DNA from 4 places in the Breoghania sp. JC706 genome. Region 2 is predicted to be linked to each of the others. Evidence: predicted binding sites of a transcription regulator. Region 2 holds the regulator's gene; each other region holds the start of a gene.
What was found. Region 2 encodes LexA, which represses DNA repair genes until DNA is damaged. Its sites were predicted from a motif close to TGTTCNNNNTGTGTTCNG; they were not measured.
Positions count from the first base shown of each region.

Region 1 (3,205 bases), on a different contig from region 2:
GGCCCGGCGCAATGATCGCGAAACGTCCGTACCGTGCCATGGCCCAGGCGGCTCCCGGCGTATCGGCAATGGCCGCGCGTGCGGAAAAGCCCTGCGCCTTCAGGCGGTGTTCCAGATCCGCAATCAGGGGCGCCTCTCCGCCGAACAGATGCGTGCAGCCGCTGATATCGAGAAACAGGCCATCCGTGCCGCACAAAGCCACAAGGGGGGTGTAGCGCCCGCACCATTCGCAGATCGATGCCAGCAGGGCCTTCATCTCCTCCGGCCGGTTCTGGGTGCATTCCAGATCGGGAACAAGGGCGCGGGCATCGCTTAGAGTCTGGTCGATCTTGATGCCGTGGGAAGTCGCATGGCTGTCGCATGCCACGATGCGGACCGTATTCTTCACCGTATCGACCACCGCGATGGGCGGCGCCTCAGGACGCGGCTTCAAACGCCACGACTTGCCCCATTTGCGCCGCGCCACCTGGTCGCTCGGCAGATGGGTAAAGGCGAGGGCCAGAATTCTCTGCGCTACGGGTTTCCGAACGGATTTCCGGGGCATGTTCAAAGACCTTGCACTCACTGTTCCATGCGAGCGACCATTCCCCCGTCCGGCCCTCGCGGTTCTTTTCAAGCGTGACGCGCCAGCGTGGCGCGGGTGGTGTCCAGAGTGCTCCCGGCGGCGCGGACGATTCCGCCCGCACGTGCCACCGGGTGACGGCCGCACTGGCCTGCGCCTCGGCGCTTTGGCGCAGCACGCAGGCAAAGCCGCCATTCTCCTGGGCGCGCAGCATCAGTCGCCGCGTCGCGGTCAGGTCGAGCCGGGCCGGATTGCCCCTGATTTGCAGAACGACGGCTGCCAGCCCTCGGCATTTCACGGCTTCGTCCGCGGCCCAGAGGGCGGTTGCAAGGTCATGGGGCAGGACATGAACCAGACGCGCGGGATCAAACCCGATCTGGGCGAGCCCCTGCGGGAACAGCGTACCTGCGTCGAACGAGGTGGCCGGATCCACAACCCACACGACCCGACCGGAAGAAGCGTGCAGCCGTTCGATCAGTCCAATCAGGAAACCCGAGGCTGCGGCTATCTCGCGGGCGTGGTCGCAGCGCACCTCATGCAGGGCGCCACGAACAAGCCCGCCGCCAAGCAGGCGGTCGACCACCTCCGCTCCCAGCGGCGCCCGGCCGGAAACAGGCGCATGCGCCCTCACGATTCCGCTCAGATCGGCAATCCTGCGCTGACTTGACATGACGTTTGTCCGCTTCGCCCGACCATGCTGGGCGCACTCTATGTTCCTGTTTTGTTCTATTAAGCTCAAAGCCGCGCAGTCGAGTCAAGTGGAAGAACTCGGGAGGAAGACGGGAAATCCGGGGATTTCTAGCGGGGGAACGAGCCAGCGTGCAATCGTCCGGCCAAGGCTCGCAGCAATGCGCACGGGACATTCGTGAAAGTGCGTGTGCGGACATGAAAGCGCGTTTGGCCCGAGCCAGGAACGGGAGATTCAAGCCTGGATCACAAGCCAGCAACTATCGGACAAGACCCGTCCGTCAAACGGTCGCCTTCGAAAATTTCAGGAGAGGAAAAAGGAGAAGTGGCTCCCCGGGCCGGAGGCAAAAAACGTCGGTAGGCGATTGTTTGCACTTCACTTTATAATTCTTGCTTCTGGACGATACCAACAAAAATACCAACAGCTTGCGGATCATGCATCTTCCAAGGACGCTTCGAACCTCCGGATCTCATCAATGAGAATCACCGTCTTGGCCCCGATCTTTTTGAAGTGCACCTGACCTTGTTTGCGAAGGTCATAGGCGTGTTTGCGCGAGAACCCAAACATTGCAGAAAACTCGGCAACCGAATAGGCCCGGCGCTCCGGGCCTCTGACGTTCGCGAGCGTCGTCTCTGGGTTTTCGGTCTGTTGGTCACGCATGTCTCGATTCCCGTACAGTCTGCATCAACTCGTCGGCGTCAAAGCCCGACGCCATATCCTTGGCTAAAACTGATTCGGCCCGGTCACCGCCGGTAATAGCCGCCCGAATAGCGCTTCCAGTCTCGCGCCGCCCCGCGCCTGACCATCTCAGCCGCTATATCGTGGCCACCGACGAAGCACTGCGCTACGACACGCCCATAACTCTCAGCTCTGGACCTGCCGTCACAAGGCGTGCCGGAACCAACGACGACGCAACGGATCTGACGCCCGGCGATCATCGTTCGGATCACCTGTGTCGCCTTCTTGCCCTTGCGGGTGTCGCGCTCTGGTGCATCGATCCCGCAGACCCGTATCCGCGTGGCGCCGATGTCGAAGGTGTCGCCGTCAACGATGTGTGTGACCCGTCCCCTGATATCAGCCGCATATGCCGAGCCGGGCAAAGCAAGGCCCATGAGGAGGAGGGCAACAAACGTCGGTCGTCTCATTTCTCTGCCTTTCGCGTGTGGTAAGACGAGGTTTCTACAGGTCGTTTCTCGTCCCTGCATGCACGTTCATCGTCTCACCAGCTCGCCGTTCATCTTCCGCTTCCAGCCGGACGCCCGGCTGCCCGGAATCGCCGGGCCCTTGCGCGCCTTTATGCCGTGGTGCTTGTCCTGCTGGCGGACGGTCTTTGCCGCCAGCGGAATGTCGTGCTTGGCCGTCTTGAAGCGGTGGCAGGCCGGGCAGACGGCGGCGCAATTGGCGAGGCTGTTGTCCTTGCTGTTGGCATCGAGATCGATGTGATCGAACTCGACACCATAGGCGAGGTCACGGCCGCAGCGCTGACCGGCCGGCAGTCCGTACCATGTGCCGACCGCTTCGCACTTGCCCCCGGAGCGCCGCAGCGCCTCGCGCTTGGTCGCCTTGGTGAACTCCCGCCGGCTCATGCCGCCATTCCCGCGTTGCGCTTGAGCGTGGCGGCATCGGTGCCGATGAGCTGTGCGATCTTGTCTAGAACCGCGTCCTTGCTCTCCTGGAACGGTTTCTGGCCCATGGTGCGGGTGCTCTGGCTCTGCGGTGTGAAAGCCTTCACGACGTTCTCTCGGGCGACCACGACCGCGAAATCGTCCATGGGGCGGATGAAAGCGGCGAGCCGAAGGGCTTCGGCCTTCGAGGCGCAGACGATGGACCGCTCGTCGGCATAGCCGCACATTATGAGCGCCCATTTGCGCAGGTGTTCCGGCGTCGGGAACTTGTCGGCCCATTCTTCGGGGAGGTTCTGCCATGCCTCCCGAATGCACGCGAAATAGTGCTTG
Region 1 is NZ_JBANCG010000017.1:26,609-29,813, forward strand. Features, by position in the region: gene V2L18_RS22795 (DNA polymerase Y family protein) at 1-466, opposite strand, end outside; gene V2L18_RS22800 (DNA repair protein) at 417-1,232, opposite strand; gene V2L18_RS22805 (helix-turn-helix domain-containing protein) at 1,683-1,910, opposite strand; gene V2L18_RS22810 (thermonuclease family protein) at 1,994-2,395, opposite strand; gene V2L18_RS22815 (HNH endonuclease) at 2,462-2,836, opposite strand; gene V2L18_RS22820 (hypothetical protein) at 2,833-3,205, opposite strand, start outside.
Region 1: the regulator LexA is predicted to act here: its motif matches at 1,274-1,291, upstream of V2L18_RS22800 (DNA repair protein).

Region 2 (3,205 bases):
TCGTTCCTCGCTGCCGCCGACGGGCTCGTCATACGGCCGCCGCACGCGCCGGCGCTCGAGGCTGGCGATGCGGTGGAGGTCATCCGGTTCTAGCCGTCTTCCCGTGTCGACGGGGCAAGGGTATCGCTTTGCGCGCGAACGCCTGTGCGTGGAAAGCTCTTCCCTGTCGGAAACGACATGGGGCCATCAGACGCGTTTCCCGGCGTCCGCTTTGCTGTATAAGGATAGCGATCTGCTGGCTGGAGTGGCCGCCGCGTGCGGCCGGGCGGGGGTTCGCAACACGATAGCCCCGGCAATCCGGCGTTATTTTTTGTTCGAGCGAGCGAGACACTCCCTCCCACCGCCCTCGGGGTCTGCCGGGACGTCCTCCGGGAGCCCGCCGGGAGGCCCGCACGGAAACCGGCGGACCGAGGCCTAAAGATTGACGTAGCTCCGGCTGACCGAGGATGCCCAGGATTTCGACATGAACGTAATGACGCGCCCCGACGAACTCATCGCGCACGCGCCTGCCAACACCTACGTGCAGACGGTCACGGAAGTCACCCATTACACCGAGCGCCTCTTCCGTTTTCGCATGACGCGTCCGGCCGAATTCCGCTTCCGTTCAGGCGAATTCGTGATGATCGGGCTGATGATCGACGGCAAGCCGCTGTTTCGCGCCTATTCCATCGCCAGCCCCGCCTGGGGCGAGGAGCTCGAGTTCTTCTCCATCAAGGTGCCCGACGGGCCTCTGACCTCGCATCTTCAGAACATCAAGGTGGGCGATGCCGTCTTGATGAAGAAGAAGCCCACCGGCACGCTCGTCAACGATGCGCTCATTCCCGGCAAGCGGCTCTACATGTTTTCCACCGGCACCGGGATTGCCCCCTTTGCAAGCCTTATCCGCGAGCCGGAGACCTACGAGAAATTCGACGAGCTGATCCTGACCCACACATGCCGCGAAGTGGCGGAGCTGAAGTACGGTCTCGATCTTGTCGAGGAAATCCGCAATGACGAGATGCTGCGGGAGGTCCTGGATCCTTCCAAGCTGCGCCACTACACCTCCGTGACACGCGAGGATTATCCTTTCCGCGGCCGCATCACGGACCTTATCGCGAGCGGCAAGCTCTTCACCGACCTCGGCGTGCCGCCGCTCGACCCGGCCACGGATCGGGGCATGATCTGCGGCTCTATGGCGATGCTCAAGGATACCAAAGTCCTTCTGGAAAAGGCCGGATTGACCGAAGGCGCCAACAACCGTCCCGCGGAATTCGTCATCGAGCGCGCCTTTGCCGATTGAAGAATCAATGAATTGGAACCTTGAGGCCGGAGCAGCAATGCTTCGGCCTTTTTCGTCTGCGTCACCGTACTGGAAGGAGCGCACGCCAGCGACGACACGTGCCATTTCGAGCCCCTGAACGGGACGTGATCGACCGGCAACGAACGCGCGATACCTACCTGTTTTCAAGTCCTTAAGCGCATACGCGCAAGCAAATTCCAGATCGCGCGACAACTGGGTTCGCGCGCCCGGTTGCCACACCACGGATGGTTAACTCGCCCTTAACCCTTGCGGAACACATATAGAACGTGTAACGTGCCGTTCGCGTTTTGTACCAATACGGTTGCAAGCGAAGGACCCCATGCTGACGCGCAAGCAATTCGAACTTTTGATGTTCATCCACGAGCGCCTGAAGGAAACGGGCGTTCCGCCGTCCTTCGACGAAATGAAGGATGCGCTCGACCTCAGGTCGAAATCGGGGATCCACCGTCTCATCACCGCTCTGGAAGAGCGCGGCTTCATCCGCCGCCTCCCCAACAGGGCGCGCGCTCTCGAGGTGGTACGGCTGCCGGATTCGGTTTCGCCAAGCTTTGCGGCCCAGCGCGGACGCGGGTTTTCGCCAAGCGTCATCGAAGGCTCCCTCGGCCGCACGCCAAAGGCTGTCGCGCCCCCCGCCTCGCAGAGCAGTGACGAGGCGGCCGACGTCGCCACCATCCCCGTCATGGGCCGCATTGCGGCAGGCGTTCCGATTTCGGCGATTGAAACGCACAGCCATTCGATCTCGGTTCCCTTCGACATGCTTGGAAACGGGGACCATTTCGCGCTTGAGGTGCGAGGCGACTCCATGATCGAAGCCGGCATTCTCGACGGCGATACCGTTGTCATCAGGCGCGGCGAAACCGCCGAAAACGGAGACATCGTTGTCGCCCTGATCGACGACGAGGAAGCAACGCTGAAGCGCCTGCGCCGCAAGGGCGCCTCCATTGCGCTTGAGGCGGCCAACCCGGCTTACGAGACGCGCATTTTCGGCCCCGACCGCGTGCGGATCCAGGGGAAACTCGCCGCTCTTTTCCGGCGGTACTAGATCGATTTTGGTCCTGGCGCTCCGGCACGGACGACAGGAAAGGGACTTCATAACAGGAACTTGAAGCATTTTGCGGTGTGATTGATTCAGTCTGACAAGACCGCGCCCGTGCGGCAGGTCATCGACTGCCGGGCATTTGCCCTGATAGGCTGTCGCTTGGATGCCGTTGCTTGGACACTGACAGGTTTCGGAAAATCCCGGCCGATCAGGTCGGTTTCGGAATGAGCCGACGCCTTTGCCGTCCTTATTGGGGGCATTCGTCTATCGCGATTGTTCGCCCTGCTGTGCTGGCGTGGATTGCCAGGGCCGGCCGGCCGGATTTCGCGCGGTGACGAGGCGGCGAAGCCATCCCCGACGTGCCGCTGGTTCTGATGACGACGCCTTGCGACCGAGATAGAGCGCGACAGCCCCGTGAGCGGCGAGATAGTTTTTGTCGAAGACAAGTGCCTGTTCTTTGCAATCATCCGGGGCGGTGAGATGGCTAACGATCACATCGGCGCGCAGACAGTCTTCGGCGAAGGCATCCGGCCGGCTGACGCGCGAAAGAATAATCGAGATGCGTTCGCCGGAGCCTCCCGACCGGTCCTTCCGCGATAAGGGCTCCGATGCGATCGGCGCCGATGCGATCGTCGAAGGTGCAACTCCCGCGCCTGCGTTTGCGGTGCGCTTCGGGGTGCCGGCATGTGTCGGGGTGGCGGCATGCTGCGCCTCTCTTTCAGCCGCAGGCGCCCCGGCGGGGACGGGTTCCGCGGTAGCGAAACTGCGAACGGGCGATTTGATGCGCCACGCAAACTGACCTGTACCGGCGGGAGATTTGTCTGCCACCGCGGAGAAAGCCATCGATGGAGAAGCAGTCATTTCCG
Region 2 is NZ_JBANCG010000005.1:406,854-410,058, forward strand. Features, by position in the region: gene glp (gephyrin-like molybdotransferase Glp) at 1-93, shown strand, start outside; gene V2L18_RS12870 (ferredoxin--NADP reductase) at 464-1,279, shown strand; gene lexA (transcriptional repressor LexA) at 1,620-2,342, shown strand; gene V2L18_RS12880 (ComEC/Rec2 family competence protein) at 2,604-3,205, opposite strand, start outside.

Region 3 (3,205 bases), on a different contig from region 2:
AGCGCAAGGTGGCGAGCACGTCCTTCACGTGCGCGGCGTCGAGGAACTTCAGCCCGCCGAACTTCACGAAGGGGATGTTGCGCCGGGTGAGCTCGATCTCCAGCGGGCCGGAATGGTGCGAGGCGCGAAAGAGCACCGCCTGATGCTTCAGGAGCGTGCCGGCCTCGCGCATCGCCAGCACTTCCTCGCAAACATAAGCCGCCTGATCGTTTTCCTCGCGCACGGTCACAAGCTTCGGCTTCGCCGTGCTGGTGCGCTCCGTCCACAGGTCCTTGGCATGGCGCTCGCGCGCCTGGGCGATGACGGCGTTGGCAGCGGCCAGAATGGGCTCGGTGGAACGGTAGTTGCGCTCCAGCGTCACCATGCGGGCGGGCTGCGGGAAAAGGTTCGGGAAATCGAGGATATTGCGCACTTCCGCGCCGCGGAAGGAATAGATCGACTGCGCGTCGTCGCCGACCACGGTGAGCCCGCGCCCGTCCGGCTTCATGCCTGTCAGGATCGCGGCCTGGAGCTTGTTGGTGTCCTGATACTCGTCGACGAGCACATGGTCGAAGCGGCCGCCGATCTCTTCGCCAAGTCCAGCCTCCGTCACCATCGCGCGCCAGTAGAGCAGCAGATCGTCGTAATCGAGCACGTTCTGCGCCTGCTTGGCCTCGACATAGGCCGCAAACAGCGCCTTCAGCGCGGCCGTCCAGTCGAGGCACCAGGGAAACGAGGTCTTCAGCACCTCTTCCAGGTCCGCTTCGGCGTTGACGACGCGGGAATAGATGGCGACGCAGGTGCCCTTGGCGGGAAAGCGCTTCTTGGTGTGGGACAGGCCCAGTTCATGGCGCACGAGGTTCATCAGATCGGCGCTGTCCGCCCTGTCGTGGATCGAGAACGTGTCGCTGAGGCCGATGACGGGGGCGTATTCGCGGATAAGCCTTGCGCCGATGGCGTGGAAGGTGCCGGACCAGGTGAGCCCGTCGGCAAGGATGGCGGCCTTCTCGCCCATCACCTCGCGGGCGATGCGCTCCACGCGTTTGCCCATCTCCTGCGCGGCGCGGCGGGAAAAGGTCATCAGCAGGATGCGGCGCGGGTCGGCGCCGGAGACGATCAGGTGGGCAACCCGGTGGGCGAGCGTGTTGGTCTTGCCGGAGCCCGCGCCGGCGATCACCAGCAACGGGTCGGCGACAGCGCCCGCTCCGTGCAGCACGGCGTCGCGCTGCTCGGCGTTGAGGCGGTCGAGATAGGTCGGGGATGGGGGCGATTCGCTTTCGGCCAGGCTCATGCGTCCATGTAGCGATATTCGCGCTTTGTTCGCAACGGGTGTGGGAATACCGTGGGGGAGGGGGAGGCGATTGGTGGGCGGTGGTCGTTGTTGAGGTGCTGGGGCAGTGGCAGTGGCCCATCCTTCGAGACGGCCGCTGCGCGGCTTCCTCAGGATGACGTTGTGTTTGTTGATGGTTTCACTGAAATAACAACACGGATAACGTCATCCTGAGGAGGCCTGACAAGGCCGTCTCGAAGGATGAGCCCCACAACGGAGCGAAAGCCTCACGCCCTTTGCTTTTGCTATTCCTTCTCGATCTCGCTCAGCGCCATTTCGGTTGCCATGCGGGCGAAGTCGGCGCGGGTCAGCGGGCCGCCGGGGCGGAACCAGGTGAAGGCCCAGTTGAGCATGCCCATCAGCGCCATCGTCACCGCGATCAGCCGGGGCCGATCGATATCGGGCGCGATCTCGCGGATCGTCAGGCGGAAGCGTTCCAGGATCGAGCGTTCCACCTGCCGGATGCGCTGGACATCTTCATCGGGCAGCGCACCGAGGGCGCCGAGCTGCAGGCGGTGCAGGTCGTCGGCGTCCTCGTAAAGATCAAGCAGGGTGGCGGAAAGCCGGTGGAGGCGCTCGCGGCCCGCAAGGCCGGCGCTCACCTCCGCCAGAGCCTCGTCGATCTCGCTCAGATGCGTATGGATGATGTCGAAGACGAGTTCGTCGCGGTTGCGGAAGTAGTGGTAGAGCAGGGCCTTGGAGATGCCGCAGGCCTCGGCGATCTGCGTCATAGAGGCCTTGCCGTCGGCCTTCGACAGGATGCGGGCGGCGACACGATGGATCGCGTCGCGCTTGTCGTCGTAATCGGCCGCTCGTGTGCGCGCCATGCCTCAGGCTCCAAGATAGGCTTCGCGCACGCGCGGGTCGGAAATGAGATCCCGGGCCGAACCGGAAAGCGCGATCTTCCCGGTTTCCATAACATAGCCGCGATCGGCGATGGAAAGGGCCGCGTAGGCGTTTTGCTCCACGACCAGAAGTGTCACGCCACGTTTCCGCAAGGCCGAGATCACCTCCAGGATCTGGTCGACCAGAACCGGCGCCAGCCCCATGGAAGGCTCGTCGAGCAGCAGCAGCTTCGGCCGGCCCATGATCGCGCGGCCTATGGCGAGCATCTGCTGCTGGCCGCCGGAAAGGCCGCCGGCGGCATGGTGGCGCTTGTCCTTCAGAATGGGGAAGTGGCCGTAGACATCCTCCATGTCGCCGCCGAGGTCATCCTTGCGGTGGTAGCCGCCGAGCGCGAGGTTCTCCTCCACGCTGAGATCGCCGAAGATCTGGCGGCCTTCGGGCGATTGGGCGATGCCGAGGCCGGCGCGCTTGTGGTCGGGGATCGTCGACAGGGGCGTGCCCGCGAAACGGATCGTTCCCGCCTTCAGCGGCTGGACGCCGGAGATGCAGCGCATCAGCGTTGTCTTGCCGGCGCCGTTGGCGCCGACCAGCGTGACGATCTCTCCCTCGTTCACCGAAACGTCGATGCCGTGCAGCACCTCGATCGGGCCGTAGGCCGTGACGAGGCCGGTGATTTCCAGAAGGGGATCAGGCATGGGCCGCTCGCGCCTCCGCTGCGCCGTGTGCGCCGAGATAGGCGGCGATCACGCGCTCGTTGTCCCGGATTTCCTCAGGTCGGCCTTCGGCGATCTTGGAACCCTGGTCGAGCACCACGATGTGCGAGGAGATCCGCATCACCATGCGCATGTCGTGCTCGATCAGCACCACGCAGACGCCTTCGTCGGCGATTGTGTGGATGAGATCGTCGACCTCGCGCGTTTCCACCGCGTTGCAGCCGGCGGCCGGCTCGTCAAGCAGCAGGATCGAACACCCCGTCACCAGGGCACGTGCGATCTCCAGCCGCTTGAGCTGGCCGTAGGAAAGCTCCGAGGCCGGCCGTGCGGAATGGCC
Region 3 is NZ_JBANCG010000008.1:115,251-118,455, reverse strand. Features, by position in the region: gene V2L18_RS17490 (ATP-dependent helicase) at 1-1,270, opposite strand, end outside; gene V2L18_RS17485 (TetR/AcrR family transcriptional regulator) at 1,555-2,136, opposite strand; gene V2L18_RS17480 (ABC transporter ATP-binding protein) at 2,140-2,850, opposite strand; gene V2L18_RS17475 (ABC transporter ATP-binding protein) at 2,843-3,205, opposite strand, start outside.
Region 3: the regulator LexA is predicted to act here: its motif matches at 1,286-1,303, upstream of V2L18_RS17490 (ATP-dependent helicase).

Region 4 (3,205 bases), on a different contig from region 2:
CTGGTCGAGCTGGCGGACCTCTTCGGCGATCTCGGGGCGCTCGACAATGCCCAGCGCTTCCACCAGACGGAAGGCGACACCGCGGGCGATGCCCTCGATCTCGCTGTCGTCGCGCAGGTCGAAAAGCGGCTTGAGCAGGGTTTCGACATGGGTCTTTAGCCACAGGTCGAGGCGCGCCTGCACTTTTTCCCGCCCCTGGCCTGCCAGCAATTCGTCGGCAAGCAGAAGCACGCCCGGTTTCAGCACGTCCTCGCCGGCCAGGATCTTGGCGACGACTTCGCCCTTCCATCGGATGACACCGTCGGAAGCGAGAGCGAAGTCGGTGTTGGGCGCCTGCGACAGGCGCTCCGCGCGGGCCTCGATCTCTCCCGCCAGCGCCTTGGATGCCGCTGCCCGAAGCGCCTTGGCGTCCAGGCTGCCGTTGCCTTCGACGCCTGCGTCCGGTGCAAAGCGGAACCCCTGGAGGTGGCCGACGTGCTGGCCCTCGACGAGCACATCTCCTGTTGCGGTGATTTCCGCTTCGAGCATCGCGTTCTCTCTCAACCGTCTCATCAATACACTGGTCCGGCGGTCCACGAAACGCTGGGTCAAGCGTTCGTGCAAGGCGTCGGACAGCCTGTTTTCCACGTCTCGTGTGACACCTTGCCAGTGAGCCGGGTCGCCGAGCCAGTCCGGCCGGTTGGCGACGAAGGTCCAGGTCCGGATATGTGCAATCCGGTTGGCAAGCGTGTCGATGTCTCCGTCCATGTGGTCGGCATGGGCGACCTGGCGGGCAAACCAGTCGTCGGGGATCCGCCCTTCGTCGATCAGGAACGCGAAGATCGTCGAAACCAGATCGGCATGATTGGCCGGCGCGATCTTGCGATAATCGGGGACCTGACAGCAATCCCAAAGCAACGAAACCCGCTCGTGACGGTCCGCTCGTGCGCGGATATCCCCGTCCCGGGTCAAAAATTCAAGTGCGATCTGGTCCACCGCTGCCGGTGCGCGCGTCAGCCCCGGTTCGGCGGGAACCTTGTCGAGGCTGTTCCGAAGGGCCTCCAGCGAGCCGAAATCCAGTGCCGCGTTGCGCCATTGCAGCATCTTGACCGGCTGGAAACGGTGCGTTTCCAGATGCTCGACCAGTTCGTCGTCGAAGGGGGCGACGCGGCTGGTGACGCCGAACGTGCCGTCGCGCATGTGGCGGCCCGCACGGCCGGCGATCTGTCCGATTTCGGCGGGTGTCAGATTGCGGTGCTGGTAGCCGTCGAACTTTCGGTCGGCCGCAAAGGCGACATGGTCAACATCGAGGTTCAGGCCCATGCCGATGGCGTCGGTCGCAACCAAAACATCGACGTCGCCGGACTGGAACAACTCGACCTGGGCATTGCGCGTGCGCGGGCTCAGCGATCCCAGCACGACTGCCGCCCCGCCGCGCTGGCGGCGGATCAGTTCGGCAATCGCGTAGACTTCGTCAGCGGAAAAGGCAACGACGGCCGAGCGCGGCGGCACGCGGGTAATCTTGCGCGAACCGGCATAGGTGAGCACTGACATGCGCGGGCGCGTCACCACGTTGAGGCCGGGAAGCAGTTTTTCCAGGATGGGCCGCATGGTGGCCGCCCCCAGGAGCAGCGTCTCGTGGCTGCCGCGCAGGTTAAGGATGCGATCGGTAAAAACGTGGCCGCGATGGAAATCGCCGGCGAGTTGCACCTCGTCTATGGCCAGGAAATCCGTCTCGATGTCGAGAGGCATCGCCTCCACGGTTGAGACCCAGAAGCGCGGATTTTTCGGGACGATCTTTTCTTCGCCCGTGACGAGGGCGACGGAATCTTCACCCGCCCGCGCCACGACGCGCCCGTAAACCTCGCGGGCGAGCAGCCTCAACGGCAGGCCGATCATGCCTGTCGGATGCGCCAGCATGCGTTCGATGGCGAGGTGTGTCTTGCCGGTGTTGGTCGGGCCCAGTACCGCGGTAACGGTACGGGCACGCACGGCCGGCGGGAGCGGCATTTGCAGGTTGCGGAGCATGAAACTTGAAGATCTGGTGGTCGCGGGTTCGCCTGTCCCGGTCCATCACGGACCAATGCGGTCTGGCGCGCTTCGTCTGGTGCGGATCCAATCGCCCTTTCGGCTCGACTATTGCTGCCCGGTGTGTCTTCACAGCCGGGCCGACTTAACCTGCCGTTCTGCTTCCGTGTTCCCTTGCTTGCCGCGCCTGGCAGGAATTGAGCGGGCAACGGCTTGCGGGCAGGGGGAGCGGTTGCCGGCGCGTTGATCTAGCACAGGCGTCGCGTTCTTGTCGCATTCTTTTACGCAGAGAATGAAGCGGCTTCGTGAAGCAGGCGCGGCGGCCGTCACCTCAATGGTTCCGGGGGCGTGCACGAGGCAAAGGGGAACGACTCTTGAACAAATAAAGACCGAATCGATGACACGGACAGATTCAGGATTTGTTCCATACGAGATCGTGGGGCGATCTGTCGACACGATACCAAATGCTGAATCTCGTCAGAATCTTAGGGGGAGGTTCTTGTTGCGGGTCCGTAAAGGTACAGATTCGCGTCAAGCTGAAAAATTCCGTTAAGGCGTGCCGGTATCCGGGCCGAAACTTCCGTAAGGAATCGAAGGAAGAGAGAACAGTGAATGCACGAATCGCTGATCGCGCGATGTTCCATCTTCGTTCCTACGAGATATAGTGGCCGGGGTTGCCGCGTCCCAACATGCAGGCGTGCTCGCATCCTCGGCGAGGCGCCCGGCAAGAGCGCGGTTAACCGTTTCGTCCCATTTCGGAGCATGTAGAGCGACATCGTCGCCGCACGAAGCTGCGCTCTGCGGACAGGTCGCGTCAGGCGTGAAAGAACAGAGAGAGGATCCCGTTCGCTCTATTCGGCGGCGGCAGCGACCTCTGCGGGTTCTTCTGCGGTTCCGATCCAGCGATCCAGGAATTCCTCCAGCCAGCGCTTGAGCGCGGCATCGAAGACCGCCCGTCCGGCAAAATGATCGCGCCGGTCCTGGGCGCCGGGCAGTTCCATGCGCGGTGCGCCGCGTGTGGTCCAGCGATAGAGCATGGCAAGCGTCAGTTCCGGATGGAACTGGATGCCGAAGGCGGCCGGGCCGACGCGGAAGGCCTGATTGCGATAGATGTTGCCCGTGGCCAGAAGTTCGGCACCCGACGGCAGTTCAAACCCTTCGCGGTGCCACTGGTAGACCTTCTCCGGCCACGTCATGA
Region 4 is NZ_JBANCG010000009.1:81,535-84,739, forward strand. Features, by position in the region: gene V2L18_RS18815 (helicase-related protein) at 1-1,989, opposite strand, end outside; gene V2L18_RS18820 (glutamine amidotransferase) at 2,859-3,205, opposite strand, start outside.
Region 4: the regulator LexA is predicted to act here: its motif matches at 2,271-2,288, upstream of V2L18_RS18815 (helicase-related protein).